Regions from separate parts of the Sphingomonas chlorellae genome, predicted to be linked through region 2. Evidence: predicted binding sites of a transcription regulator. Region 2 holds the regulator's gene; the other holds the start of a gene.
The links. Region 2 encodes LexA, which represses DNA repair genes until DNA is damaged. Its sites were predicted from a motif close to GTTCCNCNCTTGTTCT; they were not measured.
Positions count from the first base shown of each region.

Region 1: ACT3CF_RS07985 (ImuA family protein) is a predicted target of LexA. The motif match lies at 4,716-4,731, and genes of this name have one in related genera.

Region 1 is NZ_JBQXXM010000002.1:358,254-365,572, forward strand. It holds gene ACT3CF_RS07970 (HAD family hydrolase) at 1-50, opposite strand, end outside; gene ACT3CF_RS07975 (MFS transporter) at 186-1,349, shown strand; gene ACT3CF_RS07980 (TonB-dependent receptor domain-containing protein) at 1,443-4,445, opposite strand; gene ACT3CF_RS07985 (ImuA family protein) at 4,734-5,474, shown strand; gene ACT3CF_RS07990 (Y-family DNA polymerase) at 5,413-6,930, shown strand; gene ACT3CF_RS07995 (error-prone DNA polymerase) at 6,927-7,319, shown strand, end outside.
Region 2 is NZ_JBQXXM010000003.1:11,622-18,940, forward strand. It holds gene gltX (glutamate--tRNA ligase) at 1-518, opposite strand, end outside; gene ACT3CF_RS08835 (ComEC/Rec2 family competence protein) at 598-2,751, shown strand; gene lexA (transcriptional repressor LexA) at 2,745-3,434, opposite strand; gene ACT3CF_RS08845 (PilZ domain-containing protein) at 3,526-4,482, opposite strand; gene trpC (indole-3-glycerol phosphate synthase TrpC) at 4,585-5,355, opposite strand; gene trpD (anthranilate phosphoribosyltransferase) at 5,352-6,347, opposite strand; gene ACT3CF_RS08860 (GNAT family N-acetyltransferase) at 6,467-6,985, shown strand; gene ACT3CF_RS08865 (anthranilate synthase component II) at 7,053-7,319, opposite strand, start outside.

The DNA.
Region 1 (7,319 bases), on a different contig from region 2:
TTGTGCCAGAGCGTGTCGTCGGCATCGAGCAGGATGAGCGAGATGGCCATGGGGCGGTTCCTGACGGGGCGCGGGCAGGACGCCCGTCGCCGATCGGCGCGGGTTGTGCCCGAACGCGCGGGCGGCGACCACGCATAACTTATGCGTTGGCGCTGCTGCGGCCGCCGGGCTAGGGGCGCGGCCCCATGTCCATATCCCGTCCCATGCTTGCCTTTGCGCTGATCGCCGGCGCGACCGTGACCGGCATCGCCGGCACCGACCTGATCCTTCCCGCCGTCCCGATGCTGCCCGGCGTGCTGGGCGGCAATGCGGCGCAGGCCCAGCTCGTTCTGGCGGCCTTTACCGCCGGTGCCGCGCTGGGGCTGCTCGCGTTCGGCGAGCTGGGGGCCCGCCACGATCCGCGGCGGCTGCTCGTCGCGTCGCTGCTGGCCTATGCGCTGGCGGGATTTGCATGTGCGGCGAGCCGCGAACTGCCCGTGCTGATCGCGCTGCGGTTCGCGCAGGGCGCGGCAGGCGCGGCGGCGGCGGTGTTCGCGCCGGGGATGATCCGCGCGCTGCACGGCGAGCAGGACGCGGTGCGGGCGCTGGGCGCGCTGGGAAGCATCGAGGCGATGGCGCCTGCGCTCGCGCCGCTGGCGGGCGCCTGGCTGCTCGCCCGGTTCGGCTGGCGCGCGGGGTTCCTGACGCTGGGCATGGTCGCGCTGATGCTGGCCGCAGCGATGCTGCGCTGGCCGCACCTGTTGCCGCGGCCGGCCGCGCGGCCGCGCACCGGAAGCTATGCCCGGCTGCTGCGCAACCGCGCGCTGATCGGCCATGCGCTGGGCTATGCCGGGACGCTGGGCGGCTTGCTGGTGTTCGTGTTCGGCGTGCCGGCGGTGTTCGAACGCACGCTGGGGCTGGGGATCGGCGCGTTCGTGACGCTCCAGATCTGCGGCATCCTGTGCTTTGCGGTGACGGCGAACCTGACCGGCCGCATCGTGCGCGCGATCGGCGCGGCGCGCGCGATCGTGACCGGATCGCTGATGAGTGCGGCGGGGGCGTTCGCGCTGTTCGCCTATGCGCTGGCGGGCGGTGCGCGGCTGGCGGTGATCGTCGCGCTGTTCGCGATCGTCAATGCCGGGCTGGGCGTGCGCGGGGCGCCCGGATTTCATGCCGCGATCGTCGCGGCGGGCGCCGATGACGCGCGTGCGGCGGCGCTGGTCGTGCTGGCGGTGCTGGCGACGGCGTCGGGCGGCACGGCGCTGACGGCACCATGGATCGACGGCGGCCTGCCGGTGATCGCGGGTGCGGCGCTGACGCTGATCCTGGGCGGGCTGGCCGCGCTGGCGCTGGTGCCGCGCGGGGAATGACGGCGGGGGTGATGAAGGCAGGGTGCTGAAGGCGGGGTGATGAAGGGGGGGCATTGCCGCCCCGGCGCGATGGCGGCCGGGGCGGCGAGTGCCTCACCAGATGCGCGCGCGCAGCGCGAGGCGCAGCGTGCGGCCCCAGGAGTCGTACTGGGGATAGGTGTTGAACCACGCGCCGGTGCCCGCATCGGCATAGCCGACGATCGGCGGATCCTTGTCGAACAGGTTCTGGACGTTGAAGCGCACGTCGACGCGCTTCGACAGCGGATAGCTGACCGACAGGTCGAACAGGCTGAGCGCGGGCATCCGCGGGATCAGCGGATAGCTGTCGGTATTGGTCGGCGACGGCCGCGACGCGAGCGGGGCGTTGGGCGCCAGTTTCGAGTTGGTCGTCGGCGAGGCATAGCGCCAGATCAGCGTGACGTTGCCCTTCCACGGCATGTCCCAGCCGAGCGTCGCGTAATGCCGGTATTTGGGCGAGGGCTCGGCGCAGAAGAAGCCGAAATAGCCGAGGCACGAATAGACCGGCGCATTGGGCGCGAACTGGCGGTTATAGGTGGTGTTGAGCGTGCCGTTGAAGCCGAAGTTGAGCCGGCCGATATCGGTGCCGACGAGCCGGCCCGGATTGGCCCAGGCATAGCTGAGCCCGAAATCGACGCCCTTGGTCTCGATGAAGCCCGAGTTCATGTAGCGCGCGTTGATTTCGGTGACGGCGCCGGTGGTCGGATCGCGCTTGATGAGCCCGCAATAGAAGGACACCTGCTGGTTGAAGCACTGGTCGGCGACCAGATCGGTGCGGATCCATTCGAACGCGCCGGTGATCTTGATCGCGAAATAGTCGACCGACGCGGTGAAGCCGGGGAGGAAGCGCGGCTGGGCGACGATGCCCGCGGTGACGCTGCGCGAGCGCTCGGGCTGAAGATCGGGGTTACCGCCGGGGCGGTAGAGCACCTGGCACAGCCCGTTGACGTCGCACCCGGCATAGCTGCCCAGCGCGTCATATTGCGCGCGCGTGATGCCGCTCGCCGCGCATTTTTCGAACGAATAGCGCGTGAGCGACGATCCCGTGGCCGGCGGCGCGCAGAAGTCGCGGAAGGTGCCGGTATAGGGATTGGCCGTCTGAAGCCGTTCGAGCACGCCCTGACGCAGCGCCTTGTTGAGGCTTCCGCGGAAACCCAGTCCGGCGAAGGGCCGATAGGTGAAATCGACCTTCCAGGTGTGGACGAGCTTTTCGAGCGAGCGATAGTCGGAGATGCGATAGGCGCCGCTGACGGTCAGTTCCTCGACGAAGCGCTTGTTCTGGACGAGCGGGAGTTCGAGTTCGCCGCCGAGCTCGTCGACCACGTCGGACGAGGCATAGCGCGACCACCAGTCATAGGCGCCGCTGCCCGATTCCGACACGCGGTTCCAGCGATGTTCGGCGACGACCGCGAAGCCGAGCGCGCTGTCGGCGAGCGGACTTTTGAGGCCGAGCGCGCCGAGCGTGCCCGAGACCGAGCCGTTGAGCACCATCTGGTCGATCTGGACCCGGCTGCCGCCGGTGCGGGTGATATAGTCCCAGACCTTGGCATCGGGCTGTTGCGTGCTGAAGGCGTCGAGCGGCACGCAGGCGGGATCGGTGCCGTCGATCACCGAGGTGCAGGTCGGCTTGCCGTTATAGTTGACGACCTTCATCGCGTTGGCGAAGCGGTCTTTCATCAGCCAGTAGTCGAAGATGTTGGTGCCCAGATATTTCTCGATCCGGCGCGATTTCTGGCCGCTGACGTCGAAGCGGATTTCGCGCGTGATGTCGCCGCTGAGATGCGCCGCGCCGCGCCAGTCGGTGATGTCGTTGCGATATTCGTTGGCATAGTCGGGCCGGAACACCGTCATCGAGAAGGGCGCCGTCGCGCCCGCCACCCCGGCATTGGCACCGCACACGATCGCCGCCTGCTGCGCGCTCATGAACGGGTTGTCGCACGGCATCTGGAACTCGGGCGAATAGAAGCCCACCGCCTGGGCGTTCTGTCCCTCCTGCTTGTAGCGGGTGTAGAGGAAGTTGGTGTCGAATTTCAGCGAGGAGCTGAAGTCGAAGCTGAAGAAGCCGCCGGCATTGTAGGTGCGGCCGCTGCGCTGGAGATAATCGCGCTGCGGCACGCGGACGATGTCGTTATAGTCATAGGGGCGCCAGTCGCGCGAACCGTCCTTGGCATTGGTCCATTCCGAACCGCCTGCATAGAACCAGTTATAGGGGTTGTATTCGGTGAAGCCGCACGACCAGGTGTCGTTCTTTTGCAGCGGCGGAACCGGGTTCTGGGGATTCTGATAGACCGGGCAGGCGGTGTGATCGAACTTGCTGAACGCCATCGGCACGGTGCGGCGGAAGCTGCCGAACAGGCTGATATTGCCGCGATTGTCGGCGAAGTTGGTGCCGGCGGTGAGGCTGACGAAATATTGCTGGCCGCCCCAGACGGTCTTGTCGGGGCGCGGATAGCCCGACTGGTCGAGCAGCTTGAGCATGAACTGGTTGTCGTTGGTGCTCTGTTGCGTGCTCGCCTCGGCATTGAGTTCGATGCCCTGGTAGCGGCGCTTGACGATGAAGTTGACGACGCCGGCGATGGCGTCCGAGCCATAGACGGCCGAGGCGCCGCCGGTGAGCACGTCGACGCGCTCGATCAGCGCCGAGGGGATGATGTTGACGTCGTTGGTCATCCGCTCGCCGTTGAGCAGATTGAGCGTGCGGCCGGTGCCGAGCTTGCGCAGGTTGATCCGCGCCGGCCCGAGCCGGGGATCGTTGCTGCCGCGCTCGCCGAGCATCGGTGCGATCTGGGGAATCGCGCTGAGCGTTTCGTCGAGCCGCCCGAGCCCGCGCTGCGAGATCATTTCCTTGTCGACGACGGTGATCGGCGTGGCGGTGGAGACATCGGTGCGGCGGATGCGGGTGCCGGTGACGAGAATCTCGCCATGGCCGGGCTTTTCCTCGGCGCGCGGCGCAGTATCGTCCTGTGCCTCGGCAGCGGTGGCGTCGGCGGTGGTGGCGGCGCTGTCCTGTGCGTGCGCAGGCTGGCACAAGGCGAGGCCGAGCGCGAGCGCGCTCGCACCCGTGGTGCGAAACTTCATGTTATCCTCCCCTTTGGGCTCCCTCACGTTGGAGGAAGCAGGGAAAGAATATCGTATACTCTGATTCGTTCAAGACACTTTGGTGACGTGGAGCGCTTATTTGTCGTACATATCATGCGCGGAGGAGCGCGGGCCGGCAGGGCGCACAGCGATCCGCGCGAAAGGCGCGCGACGTGAACCGCGCCCGCGCGAGAGGGTGGCCGCATGGCGGGATGGCGTGGCGGCGCAGTCGTGCCCCGTGGATGCCCCATCTTGATCGCCGGCCCCTTAAGAACATAAAGTGAACAAATGCGACTCGCCCTTCCTTCCTTGCGCCCCGGTCTTCCGGCGCGCCGCGCCATCGGCGTCGGTGCGGTCGACGCCGCGCTGGGCGGCGGGCTGGTCATGGGCGCCGTGCACGAATTCCACGCGGCGGCGCCCGAGGATGCCCCGGCGGTCGCAGGCCTTGCCCTGGGGATGGCGGCGGGAACGGCGGCGGGGCGGACGATGCTGTGGCTGCGATCGCGTCGCGCCGTGCGGGCAGGAGGCGTGCTCCAGGCTCCGGGCTGGGCCGAACTGGGCGTCCCGCCCGGCGCATGGCTGCTGGGCCAGGTCGACGACGACAAGGCGCTGCTGCGCGCCGCGGTCGATGCGCTGCGCTGCGCGGCACTGGGGGCGGTGGTCGTCGAAGGTCGGGGGGCGCTGCGCGACCTCGACCTGACGGCCAGTCGCCGTCTGGCGCTGGCAGCGGAGAAGTCGGGCGTCACGCTGTTCCTGCTGCGCCCCGATTCGCAACCGGCGCCGAGCGCGGCGCAGACCCGATGGCGCGTTGCCGCCGCCCCGTCGCGCGCGCTGCCGGGCCGCGCCCCGGGCGCCCCCGCCTATGACATCGAACTGCTGCGCCAGAAGGGCGGCCCCGGCGGCCTGCACTGGCGATTGGAGTGGGATCGTGACCAATGCCTGTTCCGGGAAGCGCCGCCATCTGGCGATGTGGTTCCCGTTCCTGTCCGCCGAGCGGTTGCGGCGACAGGAACCCGCAACGCCGCCTGACGCGCCGCTGGCGCTGATCGAAAGTGTGCGCGGCGCGCTGCGGCTGGCCGCGGTCGATGCCCGCGCGCAGGCGCTGGGGCTCGCCCCCGGCCTGACGCTCGCCGACGCGCGCGCGCGGCTGCCCGCGCTGTTCACGACGGGCATGGACGCGGCGGCGGACCGGCACTGGCTGGAAAAGCTCGCGCGCGATTGCGTCCGCTGGTCGCCGCTTGTCATGCCGGTGCCGCCCGACGCGATCGTGATCGACATTGCCGGATGCGCACACCTGTTCGGCGGCGAGCCCGGCCTGGTTGCCGAGGTGGAGGCGACGATGGCGGCGCGCGGCATGACGGTGCGCTGTGCCGTCGCCGATACGATTGCGGCGGCGCAGGCGCTCGCCCGTCATGCGCGCCTGCCCGTCACCGATACGGCGGCCGCGATCCGCGCGCTGCCCGTCGTCGCGCTGGGACTGGAGGCAGAGGCGACGCAGGCGCTGGTGCGGGCCGGGCTGAAATCGGTGGGCGAGGTGGCAGCTCGCCCGGCCGCGACCATCGCCGCGCGATGCGGCATGGCGGCGGTCACCGCGCTGAACCTGCTGATGGGGGAGGCGCAGGCGCCGCTCGACCCGCTGCCGCCCGCGGCGCCGTTGCGCTTCGAACGGCGCTTCGCCGAGCCGATCGGGCACCAGGATGCGGTCGCCGCCTGTTTTCGCGACCTGTTGCAGGCGGCGGCGGACGAACTCGAGCGGCGCGGGCTGGGCGGGCGACGCTTTCGCCTCACCCTGTGCCGCAGCGACGGTGCGCGTCACCGGCTGGATATCGAGACGGGCGCGCCGACGCGCGATCCGGCGCCGGTATTGCGGCTGTTCGACGAGCGGATCGCCGCGCTTGCCGACCCGCTCGACCCGGGCTTCGGCTATGACAGCATCCGCCTTGCCGTCGCCGCCGCCGAGCCGCTGGCACCCGCCCAGCCCGCGCTCGACGGCACCGAACGCGACGCGCAGACGATCGCCGATCTGGTCGACCGGCTGAGCACCCGGCTGGGGCCGCAATGCCTGGTGCGCCTGGCGCCGCAGGACACCCATCTGCCCGAACAGGCGCAGCATGCGCTGCCGGCGCTTCGCCACCCCGCCGCACCCTCATGGCCCCCGCCGCCGCCGGGCGAGCCGCCGATGCGTCCGCTTTTCCTGTTCGACCCGCCGCAGCCGGTCGAGGTGATCGCACAGGTGCCCGACGGTCCGCCGCATCGTTTTCGCTGGCAGCAGAAGTTGCACGAAGTCCGCCTGTATGAAGGGCCGGAACGCATTGCCGCGCCCTGGTGGCGGCGGCGGGGCGGGGAGCAACCCGGCAATCAGGGGCTGACGCGCGACTATTACCGGATCGAGGATGCGAACGGGCGGCGCTTCTGGATCTTCCGCCACGGCCTTTACGACGAAAAGCCCGACCCCTGCTGGTATCTGCACGGGCTGTTCGCATGAACGCGCCCCCGGACTTCGCCGAACTGGCGGCCGCGACCAATTACAGCTTTCTGCGCGGGGCATCGCACCCGGCAGCGATGGTGTCGCACGCGCAGGCGTTGGGAATGCGGGGCATCGGCATCGCCGACCGCAACACCGTGGCGGGCGTGGTGCGTGCGCATGTCGCCTGGCGCGAACTGGGCGGAGCGGCGAGCGGGATGCGGCTGGCGGTCGGCGCCCGGCTGGTCTTTGCCGACGATACACCGGACATCGTCGCCTATCCCGCCACGCGCCATGGCTGGGGGCGGCTGACGCGGTTGCTGACGCTGGGCAACCGGCGCGCCGACAAGGGCGATTGCATCCTCTATCTGCCCGACCTGCTCGATCATGCCGACGATCTGCTGCTGATC
Region 2 (7,319 bases):
TTGACCGTCACCGGCCCCTGGACCTCGTCGACGATCGTCACGGCGCCCTCGCGCGGCGCCTTCAGCCGGATCACGAACGGCGCGCCGGCGGGCGCCTCGGACGGATCGCGGTCGCGCCAGCGGCCGTCATAGCGCAGCGGCAGCTTCTTCGCCTTCTGCTCCTCGCGCATCGCCTCGAGCTCCTCGGGCGTCGCGAAGCACTTGTAGGCGTGCCCGCGCGCGAGCAGTTCGTGCGCGACTTCGGCATGGCGAGCGGCGCGCGCGAACTGATAGACGGGCTCGCCGTCCCATTCGAGGCCCAGCCACTTCATCCCGTCCAGGATGGCGTCGATCGCCGGCTGCGTCGATCGGACGCGGTCGGTATCCTCGATGCGCAGCACGAAGCTGCCGCCATGATGGCGTGCGTAAAGCAGGTTGAACAACGCGGTGCGCGCACCGCCGATGTGGAGGAAACCCGTCGGCGAAGGTGCGAAACGGGTGACGACGCGCCGGGCGCCGCTTTCAGATGTTGCGCTCAACCGCGCATGCTCCCAGACTGGTTATTCGATGGCCAGATCAGCCGCCGAGGCCCCTAGCACGGGGTTCCCGTCCCTACAAATGGGGAGGGTCCGCGACGTTTGCCAGCGGGCGGCGGCGCGCGTCGAGCATTGGCTCGACGGCGAGCGCGACCAGATCGTTCTGTGGATACCCGTCGTGCTCGGCGCGGGCGTGCTCGCCTGGTTCGTCCTGCCCGATTCTGCGCGGTGGTGCGGATTTCTCGCGGCGATGGCGGCGCTAGCGCTGGCGGCGGCACTCCTTCCGCGCGGGGGACGCCTGTCGCGGCTGGTCGGAGTCGGCGCGCTGCTCGCCGCCGCCGGATGCCTGCTCGCCTGGACGCGCGCCGAATGGGTCGCCGCCCCGGTGCTCGCCCGCCCCGCGATCGTGCGGTTCGAGGCGCGGGTCGAACGCGTCGAGTCGCTCGTCGCCCGCGATCTCGTCCGCCTGACGCTCGCGCCGGTCGGGCGGGGCGACCTGCCGCCGCGCGTGCGCGTCAATGTCGCGGCTGCCGATATGGGGGCGGGCATCGTCGCGGGGAGCCGTATCGCCCTGCGCGCGCGGCTGATGCCGCCGCCGGGGCCGGCGGTGCCCGGTGCCTATGACTTTGCGCGCGCGGCCTGGTTCGACGGACTGGGGGCGGTCGGGCGGGCGCTCGATCCGCCGGTGCTCGTCGTCGCGTCCCCCGCGCAGGGGCCGGGGTTGCGCGCCGCGCTCACCGCGCACATTCTCGACCGGCTGCCCGGCAGCGCCGGGGGGATCGCCGCGGCGCTGGCGACCGGCGATGAAGGGGCGATCGCCGCCGAAGATGCCGAGGCGATGCGCCGTTCGGGGCTCGCGCATCTGCTTTCGGTGAGCGGCCTTCATGTCAGCGCGGTCACCGCCGCGGCGATGACGATCGCGCTCCGCCTGCTCGTGCTCGTGCCCGGCCTTGCGCTGCGCGTCCGCCTGCCGCTGGTCGCGGCGCTTGCCGGTGCCGCCGCCGCGATCGGCTATACCTGGCTCACCGGCGCGCAGGTGCCCACGCTGCGGTCGTGCGTCGCGGCGTTGCTCGTGTTGCTGGCGCTTGTGCTGGGGCGTGAGGCGATGACGCTGCGCCTGGTTGCGGCCGGCGCGGTGGTGGTGCTGCTCGTCGCACCCGCCTCGCTGGTCGGCGCCAGCTTCCAGCTCAGCTTTGCGGCCGTCGCCGCGATCGTCGCGCTCCACGAATCGCCCCGCATCGAACGCTGGTTCGCCGCACGCGACGAGGGGCGGCTTGCCGGCTGGGGGCGTGCGCTCGCCGGGCTGCTCGTCACCGGCATCGTCGTCGAACTGGCGCTGACGCCGATCGCGCTGTTCCATTTCCATCGCAGCGGGCTCTACGGATCGGTCGCCAACCTTGTCGCGATCCCGCTGACCACCTTCGTCATCATGCCCGTCGAGGCGCTGGCGCTGCTCCTCGATCTGGCCGGGCTGGGGGCGCCGCTTTGGTGGGTGGCGGGCAGGGCGCTTGGCCTGCTGCTCGGGCTCGCGCATCTCGTCGCCGCAGCGCCCGGCGCCAACGCCAGCCTTCCCGCCATGCCGGGCGGGGCATTCGCGCTGATCGTCGCGGGCGGGTTGTGGCTCGCGCTGTGGCGGACACGATTGCGCCTGCTGGGCGCGGCGCCGATCCTTGCCGGAGCGCTCTGGGCCGTCGCCACGCCGCCGCCCGACCTCATCGTCACCGGCGACGGCCGCCACGTCGCCCTGCGTGCCGCCGATGGTTCGGTGCGGCTGCTGCGGGAGCGTGCGGGCGATTATGTCCGCACGATGCTCGGCGAAAGCGCGGGCAGCCCACCGCCCTTCGACGCACTCGATGCGTTCGATCCGTTGCCGGAGGCGCGGTGCAGCCCCGATCTGTGCGTCGTCGATATCGTTCGTCCGGACGGGCGCTGGCGCGTGGTCGCGACGCGAAGCCCCTATCCGATCGCGCGGGAGCAGCTGCTGCCGCTCTGCGCCGCGGCGGACCTCGTCGTCAGCGACCGCGCCCTGCCGCGCGGATGCGTGCCGCGCTGGCTTCGGCTCGATCGCCCGCTGCTGGCGCGGACGGGCGGGGTGGCGATCCGCTTTCCGGCACGCCTTGCCACCGTCCGCACCGGCGCCGGGCATCCGTGGGAACGCCCGCTGCGTGTGCTTCCGGCCGAAGTCGCGCCCCAGGCCCGCGCACACCGGCGGCCGGGGGCGCCCCAGCCTCAGTAGCGGCGGAGCAGCCCGGCCAGCCGGCCCTGAACGCGCACCTGATCGGGGCGATAGCGCTGCGCGTCATAGGCACGGTTCGCCGGGTCGAGCCGGATCATCGCGCCCTCGTGACGGAAATATTTGAGCGTCGCCTCGCTGTCGTCGATCAGCGCCACCACGATCTCGCCGTCGCGCGCGACTTCGGTACGACGGATCAGCGCATAATCGCCGTCGAGAATCCCCGCTTCGACCATCGAGTCACCCGATACCTCGAGTGCATAATGATCGCCCGCGCCCAGCAGCGCCGCGGGAACCGGCAGCATCGACGAGCCTTCGAGCGCCTCGATCGGCGTACCCGCCGCGATCCGCCCGTGCAGCGGGATCTCGATGACGTCGTTGGCGGCGCGCGGCGGCTCGGGTGCGGCGGGCGCAGGCGCAGGAGACGCCGCGGCGGCGCGGGCGCTGCCATGGCCCTTCCGTGCCTCGGGACGCTCGGGCATCCGCAGCACTTCCAGCGCGCGGGCGCGGTTGGGCAGGCGCCGGATGAACTGCCGCTCTTCCAGCGCGCTGATCAGCCGGTGCACCCCCGACTTCGACTTGAGGTCGAGCGCATCCTTCATCTCCTCGAACGAGGGCGAAACCCCGGTCTCGGCCAGTCGATCGGCAATGAAGCAGATGAGCTCGTGCTGCTTGCGCGTGAGCATCCAGGTCCTCCGTCCAGAACAGACGAGGAACGTTTACGCAATGTTCCCGTGCGCTGTCAAGCGATGCCGCGTGTTCGCGCGTCGTCTCGGGTCAGTCGTGGCTCAGATGCCCCCGCGCCAGCCCCATCGCGCGTTCGGGAAGCGGCAGGCGGAACGCGCAGAGCAGCCGGTCGGGGGCTGCGTCGATCACATTGGCGGGGCCGCCGCCGATGCCCGGCAACGACACCCACAGGTTCGTGCCCGGCGCACAGCCGGCGCGCGTCTCGAGCTCGACCAGGTTGCGCGTCAGCGATCGTGCGCGCGCGTTCCACCACTGCACGCCGCGCCGCAGCCGGACGGGCAGGTCGATGCGGATCGCGCGCAGGTCGGGCATGATCGCCCCTGCCTCGGCGCCGTCGACCGGCGCGGCCGGCTGGCTGTGCTTCGGCAGCGCGCGGAGCCACGGCATCAGCGTCTGCCAGCCGATCTCGTCGTCGAGCGCCAGCCCGGCATGGCGGCCGTTCACCCACCGCACCGTGCCGCTCAGCGGCGTCAGCGCGTCGAGCAGCAGTTGCACATTGTCGGCCTCGGCCAGCGGGCGGCTCGTCTCGATGCCCACGCCGCGCTGCGAGATGTTGCGCACCAGCACGAAATCGGTGTCGTCGCCGCACCGGAGCGTCGCCTTGTGCCAGATCGCGACGCGCGGCATCCGCCGGCGGTCGGCGGGAAGCGCGGCAAGCGTCCGCGCGAGCACGCCCACCACGTCGATCGGCTCGGCATAACGGAACAGCGCGCGCGCGTTGTCGCCGGGTTCGATCCGTCCGGCGATGCGTTCGCCGGTCGCCAGCCGCAGCGTCGCCTCGGGCGCGGCGGCCAGCGCCTCGGCGGCGGGCAGGCTCAGCGTCGCGGCGTGCGCGCCCAGACACAGCACCGCACAGCCATGCTCGTCCTCGGCCAGTTCGATCGCCGCCGATTCGAAATCGCACGCCGCCGGATCGGGGAGGTCGGTCGAGGAATGGATGTCGGGCAGCAGCGAAAACAGCGTTGCCGATCCCAGTAACTGGTACATTCTTGGTCTAATCCCAGCGCCCGTGCCGGACTCTGGACCGCGTTGCTGAAGGCGCGGTTAAGACGGATGGTTGTGGATTCCCTACCGCACCGCGCAGGCGCCTCAGCCGATCAGCGCCCGCGTGGCCGCCGCGACGTCGGGCTGGCGCATCAATGCCTCGCCGATCAGGAAGCAACGCACGTCATGCGCCGCCATCGCGTCGAGGTCGGCACGCGATGTCAGCCCGCTCTCGGCGACAAAGGTGCATCCCGCCGGCGCGAGCCGAACCAGTTCATAGGTGCGACGAAGATCGACGCTGAAGTCCTTGAGATTGCGGTTGTTCACCCCGATCAGGCGCGACTTGAGCCGCAATGCCCGCTCGAGCTCGGCTGCATCGTGCACTTCGATCAGCGCGTCCATGCCCGCCTCGATCGCCGCGGCCTCGATCTCCGCCATCTGCCCGTCGTCGAGCGCGGCGACGATGATCAGGATCGCGTCGGCCCCCATCGCGCGCGCCTCGCCCACCTGCCAGGGATCGACCATGAAGTCCTTGCGCAGCACCGGCAGCGGGCAGGCCGCGCGGGCGGCGATCAGATAGTCCTCATGTCCCTGGAAATAATCATGGTCGGTCAGCACCGACAGGCACGCCGCACCGCCCTCGGCATAGGCGCGGGCATGCGCGGGCGGATCGAAATCGGCGCGGATCAGCCCCTTGGACGGGCTCGCCTTCTTGATCTCGGCGATCAGCCCGAACCCGCCCGCCGCCACCCTGGCGTCGAGCGCGGCCTTGAACCCGCGCGGCGCGGTGGGGGCGGGGTATTCGCGCGGCGCGCGCCGGCGTTCGGCGACCTCGCGGCGCTTGGTCTCCAGAATGGTGTCGAGCATCGTCGTCATACGAAATCGATCCAGCAGTCGAGCAGCCGGTTGGCAAGGCCCTTGTCGATCGCCTCGGCGGCGCGCGCGGCGCCGTCGGTCAGCGTGTCGGCCGCGCCGCCGATCATCAGCGCGGCGGCGGCGTTGAGCAGCACCGCGTCGCGATACGCGCCATGCTCGCCCTGCAACAGCCGGCGCAGCGCGAGTGCGTTGTACGCGGGGTCGCCGCCGCGGATCGCGGCGAGCGGATGGCGCGGCAATCCGGCATCCTCGGGAACGATCCGGCCGGGCAGCGTCGCGGTGCCGACATTGACCGCGATGCTCACCCCCTCGGTCGAAAGCTCGTCGAGCCCTTCCTCGCCCGAAATCACCGCCGCGCATTCGGTGCCGAGCTGCGCGAGCGCCTCGGCATAGATCGGCGCATAGTCGGGTCGCGCGATCCCGATCAGCTGGCGCGTGACGTGCGCCGGGTTGGCGAGCGGCCCCATCAGGTTGAAGATCGTGCGGCGTGCGATCTTGCGGCGGATCGGCCCCAGCCGCGCCAGTGCCGGATGGTGGTGCTGGGCGAACAGAAAGGCGATGCCCAGCCGGTTCAGGCTCTCCTCGGCGCGCGCCGCCGCGCGGTCGAGGTCGAGGCCCAGCGCCTCCAGCGTGTCCGCCGCACCCGCCTTGGACGATGCGGCGCGGTTGCCGTGCTTCGCCACCGGGACGCCGCACGCCGCGACGACCAGGCTCACCGCGGTCGAGACGTTGAGCGTGTGGTGCCCGTCGCCGCCGGTGCCGCACACGTCGATCGCCCCGGCGGGCGCGGTGATCGGGATCAGCCGCTCGCGCATCGCGCGCGCCGCCTCGGCGATTTCGATGCTCGTCTCGCCGCGCTCGGACAGCGCGATCAGAAAGGCGATGATCGCCGCCTCGTCGACCTTGCCGTCGAGCATGTCGGCAAAGGCCTGCGCCGCGGTTTCGCGCGCGAGCGGGCTGGCGGGATCGGGAAGGAACGAATAGGTGGTCACCGCGCCTCTATTCCGTTCCGCCGCCGACAAGTCGAGCCCTTCCGTGCCGGCGCGGCGATCGGGGGCGGGAGGGCGATGCGTTTTGACGATGCCGGCGCGGTCCGGCCTGGATGCGGGAGATGGTGGGAATGGCAGGCGGCTGGCGCCCGATGCGCGTTGAGGATCTGGATGCGGTCGCCGCGATCTCGGATTCGGTCCACGGCGCCTATACCGAGGCGCCGCCGGTCTATGCCGAACGCCTCCGCCTCTATCCGGCGGGCTGCCATGTCCATCTCGGCACCGCCGCGGGCGATGCGGACCGGGTGACGGGCTATCTCGTCACGCATCCCTGGGTGCGCAACCATCCGCCGGCGCTCGGCGCGATGCTCGGCGCGCTGCCGCAGGACGCGGACACCTATTATCTCCACGACATCGCGCTGTTGCCTGCCGCGCGCGGCACCGGGGCGGGGGCGGCCGCAGTGGCGCTCGTGTGCGATCTCGCCCGCGCCGCCGGGTTCGGCGACATCACGCTCACCGCGATCAACGGCGCCGACCGGTTCTGGGCGGCGCAGGGCTTTGCCTATGTCGCTCCGGCCGAGACGCCCGCGGCGCTTGCCGGCTATGGCGATGCCGCGCGCTGGATGCGCCGCACGCTCTGAGCCCGCGCCGGGGCCGCCGGGCTGAGGCCGCATCGGCACCGCGGGGACGGGGTGCGCGGCGTCGGTGTCAGGCGGCGGCCGGCACGCCCTTGGCGGCGATTCCCGCGATTCGCAGGAAATTGGCCAGCATCGCGTGGCCGTGCTCGGTGGCGATGCTCTCGGGGTGGAACTGCACGCCATGGATCGGCAGCGTGCGGTGGCGCAGTCCCATCACCGATCCGTCGCCGGCGGTCGCGTTGACCACCAGCGTGTCGGGAACGTCGGTGACGATCAGCGAGTGGTAGCGCGTGGCGGTGAAGGGCGAGGGGATGCCTTCGAACAGCCCCGTGCCGTC